Regions from separate parts of the Brassicibacter mesophilus genome, predicted to be linked through region 2. Evidence: a T-box and tRNA genes for the amino acid it is inferred to sense, from the RefSeq annotation. Region 2 holds a T-box; the other holds one or more tRNA genes.
The links. A T-box is a leader RNA that pairs with one kind of tRNA and senses whether it is charged. The one in region 2 lies ahead of thrS (threonine--tRNA ligase), so its partner is inferred to be a tRNA-Thr.
Positions count from the first base shown of each region.

Region 1: it encodes a tRNA-Thr, which carries the amino acid that the T-box ahead of thrS (threonine--tRNA ligase) is inferred to sense. The anticodon was not compared.

Region 1 is NZ_JBNPXI010000007.1:87,254-90,471, reverse strand. It holds gene HNR33_RS09865 (NYN domain-containing protein) at 1-436, shown strand, start outside; gene sigH (RNA polymerase sporulation sigma factor SigH) at 523-1,170, shown strand; tRNA gene HNR33_RS09855 (tRNA-Thr) at 1,251-1,326, shown strand; gene tuf (elongation factor Tu) at 1,480-2,670, shown strand; gene rpmG (50S ribosomal protein L33) at 2,917-3,066, shown strand; gene secE (preprotein translocase subunit SecE) at 3,103-3,218, shown strand, end outside.
Region 2 is NZ_JBNPXI010000003.1:268,928-272,145, reverse strand. It holds gene thrS (threonine--tRNA ligase) at 111-2,021, opposite strand; T-box leader at 2,079-2,325, opposite strand; gene HNR33_RS06225 (YetF domain-containing protein) at 2,398-3,126, opposite strand.

The sequences.
Region 1 (3,218 bases), on a different contig from region 2:
AAGTCTTGAAACTGCTAGAAACGAGCTTATTGATATAATGGCCGAATATCAATCATATACAGGAATAAAGGTTATAATAGTATTTGATGCGCATCTGGTTAGAGGTAGTATAGAGAAGAAGGAAATTATTAAAGGGATAGAAATTATATATACAAAAGAGAAAGAAACTGCAGACCACTATATTGAGCGAAAACTTGATGAAATTGGCAGGATTAAAAAAGTTAGAGTAGCAACATCTGACTGGATAGAACAGCAAATAGTTATAGGCAGAGGAGGAACTAGGATTTCAGCTAGAGAACTTAAATTAGAGATAGGCCAACAAAAAAACATGATAAGAAGAAAAAATGCAAAAAATAATGAGACTAATGACCTACTTATAGGAAGACTAGATAGAAAAACTTTAGAGAAACTTGAAAAATGGAGAAAGAATGAGTAAATTAGGTTGACTGATAAATACCAGTTAATATATAATAGAGTATATGAGTTCCGGGGTATTTCAACATTTTGCTGGAGGGGATGCTGGTGGGTTTGAGTGTACAAAACGAGTTATCTGTTGATACATATGATGTAATGGAGGATGAAAGGATTCTAGAAGATGCTAGAAATGGAGATCCTACGGCGCTAGAGTATCTTATTAAGAAATACAAGAACTTTGTAAGAGCGAAAGCTAGATCATATTTTTTAATAGGTGCAGATAAAGAAGATATAATACAAGAAGGTATGATTGGTCTTTATAAAGCTATACGTGACTACAAAGAGGACAAGCTTACGTCCTTTAGAGCCTTTGCAGAATTATGTATAACTAGGCAGATAATTACTGCAATAAAAACAGCTACAAGGCAAAAACACATACCATTAAATTCATACGTATCATTAAATAAACCTATATATGATGAAGAATCAGATAGAACACTATTAGATGTTTTATCGGGAGCAAAGATCACTGATCCAGAGGAATTAATAATTAGCAGAGAAGAATTAAAGTCTATTGAAAATAAGATAGGAGAAATACTAAGCGACCTAGAGTGGGAAGTTCTAATGTCATATCTTCAAGGAAAATCCTATCAAGAAATAGCTGTTGATTTAGATAGGCATGTGAAATCTATAGATAATGCTCTTCAAAGAGTGAAAAGAAAATTAGAAAGATATTTAGAAGTAAAGGATTTATAATAATATATGAAAATGATATAGAATTTTTTTCTATTGACATCAAAATACATAGATAGTAAAATTATTTAGTGGTGTTTGATGCCCACGTAGCTCAGCAGGTAGAGCACTTGCATGGTAAGCAAGAGGTCACCGGTTCAAGTCCGGTCGTGGGCTCCATACATATTTTAATTGTGGAACGCCCGGTTAAGTTTTCTTATAGCGTATGTAATTTTGACATTCTTATTTATCTATTTAGATATTGACATCAAGAGGCTTAAGCTAAGAGCCGTAAGTTACATTAAAAAATATTAAATGAGGAGGAATAAGAAAATGGGAAAAGCAAAATTTGAAAGAAATAAGCCACACGTAAACATTGGAACAATAGGACACGTTGACCACGGTAAAACAACATTAACAGCAGCAATCACAAGAGTAATAAACACAAAATACGGATTTGGAGAAGCAGTAGCATTTGATAACATAGACAAGGCACCAGAAGAAAGAGAAAGAGGAATCACAATATCAACAGCACACGTAGAGTATGAGACACCAAACAGACACTACGCACACGTTGACTGTCCAGGCCATGCTGACTATGTTAAGAACATGATAACAGGAGCAGCACAAATGGATGGAGCAATCTTAGTTTGTTCAGCAGCAGATGGCCCAATGCCACAAACAAGAGAGCATATACTATTATCAAGACAGGTAGGAGTACCATACATCGTAGTATTCCTAAACAAATGTGATATGGTAGATGACGAAGAGTTAATCGAGTTAGTAGAAATGGAAGTAAGAGAATTACTAAGCGAATACGAATTTGATGGAGATAATACACCAATCATCCAAGGATCAGCATTAAAAGCATTAGAAGGCGACCCAGCATGGGAAGAAAAAATAATAGAAATGTTTGAAATAATAGACGAGTATATTCCAACACCAGAAAGAGATACAGACAAACCATTCTTAATGCCAGTAGAGGACGTATTCTCAATCACAGGAAGAGGAACAGTAGCAACAGGAAGAGTAGAAAGAGGAATCTTAAAAGTACAAGACCAAGTACAAATCGTAGGATTAACAGAAGAACCAAGAACAGTAGTATGTACAGGAGTAGAAATGTTCAGAAAGTTATTAGATGAAGCACAAGCAGGAGATAACATCGGAGCATTACTAAGAGGAGTACAAAGAACAGATATCGAAAGAGGTCAAGTACTAGCAAAGCCAGGAAGTATAACACCACATACAAAATTCAAGTCTGAGGTATACGTATTAACAAAAGAAGAGGGTGGAAGACATACACCATTCTTTGATGGATACAGACCACAGTTCTACTTCAGAACAACAGACGTAACAGGATCAGTAAAATTAGAAGAAGGCGTAGAGATGGTAATGCCTGGAGATAATGCAACATTTAATATAGAATTAATCACACCGATAGCAATGGAAGAAGGATTAAGATTCGCTATTCGTGAAGGTGGAAGAACAGTAGGAGCTGGAGTTGTTACACAAATTATTGAGTAATTAATTAAGACTAGGTCTTTGACCTAGTCTTTTTTGAGAAAATAGTATTTTGTGTATTTTAATGGAAATACTAACTTAAAGATGTAAGCAATTATTCATATACCTATATTTGTAATTTTTTATTGACATACATTTTGTTTTATGATAGTTTATATAAAGTGATGTAGTTATCATTGGGTATTTATGCCCGAATATAAGTTGATTTTCATATATACTTACTGTTTAAATGTGTAGGAGGTGTGTACAGTGAGAGTTAAAGTTACGTTAGCGTGTACAGAGTGCAAACAAAGAAATTATGACACAACAAAAAATAAGAAAACGAACCCAGATAGAATAGAAATGAAGAAATACTGTAAGTTCTGTCATACTCATACAACTCATAAAGAGACCAAGTAGTTTGTATTACAAATCTAGGTAAGGATGTGAAGTGGAATGGCGGCTCAAACCAGCGCTGAAAAAGGAAGTGCAGCAAAAAGGTTAGGTAGTTATTTTAAGGGAGTAAAGGCTGAGCTTAAAAAAGTAAATTGGCCAAATAAAAAAGAATTGGT
Region 2 (3,218 bases):
TAGTTATTTGAAAATTATTTTATTTTATAAATATATCTATTCGTCATCATATTACATTATCCTTTTATATTAAGTTTCTAAACAAAAAGACGGTCAATTGACCGTCTACACTATTTCTTATCTTCAACTTCTTTTATTATTCTATTAACAAACTCATCAACTTGCATTGAGCCAATATCTCCTTCATCTCTCACTCTTACTGAAACTGCATTGCTTTCAGCTTCTTTTTCTCCTACTACAAGCATATAAGGTGTCTTTGCAAGCTGAGCTTCTCTTATCTTGTATCCAATTTTTTCTGCTCTAGTATCAACTTCGGCTCTAATGCCTTTTTCTTCTAGCTTCTTCTTAACATCATAAGCGTATTCATTGAATTTATCTGATATAGGGAGTACATTTACTTGAACTGGTGACAGCCATACTGGGAATTTTCCTGCATAATGTTCTATCAGTACTCCTATAAATCTTTCCATACTTCCTAGTATTGTTCTGTGAATCATTACTGGTCTATGCTTTTCATTGTCTTGACCTATATATGTTAAATCAAATCTTTCAGGCATCTGGAAGTCAAGCTGAATTGTAGCACACTGCCAAGTACGTCCAATACTGTCTTCTAGATGGAAATCTATCTTAGGTCCGTAGAATGCTCCATCACCTTCATTAACTATATATTTGATGCCTTTTTCTTCTAAGGCTTCTCTTAGATTGTCTGTAGCTATATTCCATTGTTCTTCTGTTCCCATAGAGTTCTCTGGTCGTGTTGAAAGCTCTACGTGATACTTAAATCCAAACACTTTATAGACGAAATCTGCTAAGTCTATTACATTTATAAGCTCTTGCTTAACTTGCTCTGGAAGCATGAATATATGTGCATCATCTTGTGTAAATGTTCTTACCCTCATAAGTCCATGTAAAGCACCTGCTAGTTCATGACGATGAACTTGACCAAGTTCAGCCCATCTAAGCGGTAAATCCCTATAGCTAAACATTTGAGATTTATATATAAGCATAGATCCAGGACAATTCATAGGCTTAATAGCATAATCGCTATCATCTATTCTTGTAAAGTACATATTTTCTTTATAATGATCCCAGTGTCCTGATTGATGCCATAGCTGTTCATTTAATATAAGTGGAGTTTTTATTTCTCCATATCCTCTCCTAGTATGTTCTTCTCTCCAAAATCCCTGTATAGTATTCCAAAGAATCATTCCTTTTGGATGGAAGAATGGGAATCCAGGTCCTTCACCATGCATACTAAATATGTCAAGCTCTTTTCCAAGCTTTCTATGGTCTCTTTTCTTAGCTTCTTCAAGCATTAATAGATATGCATCTAAGTCTTTTTGCTTTTCAAAAGAAGTCCCATATATTCTTTGAAGCATAGGTCTTTTTTCATCGCCTCTCCAGTATGCTCCAGCTATGCTTGTTAATTTAACTGCTTTTACCTTCTTAGTACTTGGTAGATGTGGTCCTCTACAAAGGTCTGTAAAGTCACCTTGTTGATAGAAAGATATTACTGAGTCCTCTGGTAAATCCTGAACTAATTCTACCTTGTAGTCTTCTCCAGCTTTCTTCAAATATTCTAAAGCTGCATCTCTGTCTAGCACAAATTTCTTAAGCTCTAAATTTTCTTTTGCAATCTTAGATATTTCCTTCTCAAGCATCTCTAAGTCTTCTGGAGTAAACCTATGCTCAGTATCTATGTCATAATAGAACCCATCTTTTATTGAGGGACCTATAGCAAGCTTAGCATCTGGAAAATGTCTTTTTACTGCTTGAGCAAGCATGTGAGCACTTGTATGTCTAAATATCTCCTGCCCACCTTCATCTTCAAATTTCAATAGTTGAACCTTTGCATCTTCATTTACTTCTTCTTCTAATCCTAGTAACTCACCATTTACAAAAGCACCAAGAACCACTCTTGCAAGTCCCTCGCTTATGCTTTTTGCGATATCTACAACCTTTATTCCACTTTCGTATTGTCTAACCGAACCATCTGGTAATGTAATATTAATTTTTGACATATTTTCTCCTCCTCATTTTTTATAAAAATAATAAAAACTCCCGCTCCTAGATGCTCATCTAGGGGCGAGAGTTTTTCCCACGGTTCCACCCTAATTAGAATTTTCATTATAACAAAAACTTCTGTGTTATAAAGATTCCACTCGAGTGATTATAACGTAATCAACGGAAATCCTTACCCAAATAATTTGGTTTCGGATACAACTCAAGGATAGTTTTCAGTTTGATACATCTAGGGCGCTTCCAGCCACGACAACCCCTCTCTTGAGACTACTTCAAACTTACTCGTCCTCTCACTGCTTTATCTTATTGTATTGTTATATATTATAGTGCTAATGAAAAAAACTGTCAAGGATATTTTTTACTTATTTTTGCAACTTAAATGCCATTATTATTTTCACTAAAATCAGTATTTGGTTTTAATTTGTCATCATATTTATCTACATACATTTTTCCATTTTCATCTATGGTAGCATACATTACTTCATCAACCTTGTTAACTCCAAACATGTTTAGATTGTTTATTAAGTCCTTACCACTAATTTCTCTTTTTCTTAAATTCTCATAAATTATCTGTCCACCTATTATTAGTTCAGTTGGTATAGTCTCTGGCTTTGGAGGTAAATCAAGATCACCAAGCGTTACATTTCTTTTTTCACCTTTTTTTATTACACTTAGCAGTCCGTTCATTTCCAGAATTCCATATTCTACATCATCTGGTGTAAAGCAATCTGCCTGTCTCAAGAGCAACCCCAAATCGTCAACATTATATCTAGTACGTTTCATATTATTTTCTAGTATCTGACCATTCTGTATTACTAGTATAGGTTCTCCTTCTAGTACCTTTCTTACTGATCGTTTTTTTAGAGTTATAAGTGATACTAAAAATGTCAGTACTCCAAATAGTATCAATCCCAATAAGTGCTGCCACGTCTTTTGATTTACGTCGGTTGCTAAAGTAGCTGCTATAGAACCAAAGGTGATACCATTTATATACTCGTGAAACGTAAGCTGTGATACCTGCTGTCTTCCTAGCAGTCTAGTTATATATAATATTGAAAAAAAAGCAAGTAGCGTTTGAACAAAAACTTCAATAAATAGCTTCATTTTTATCAACTCCAATACAATAAACCTTATTTCTATAGAATTTCTTATATATATTTTGCTACTATTTGATAATACTATTCTTAAAGATAATT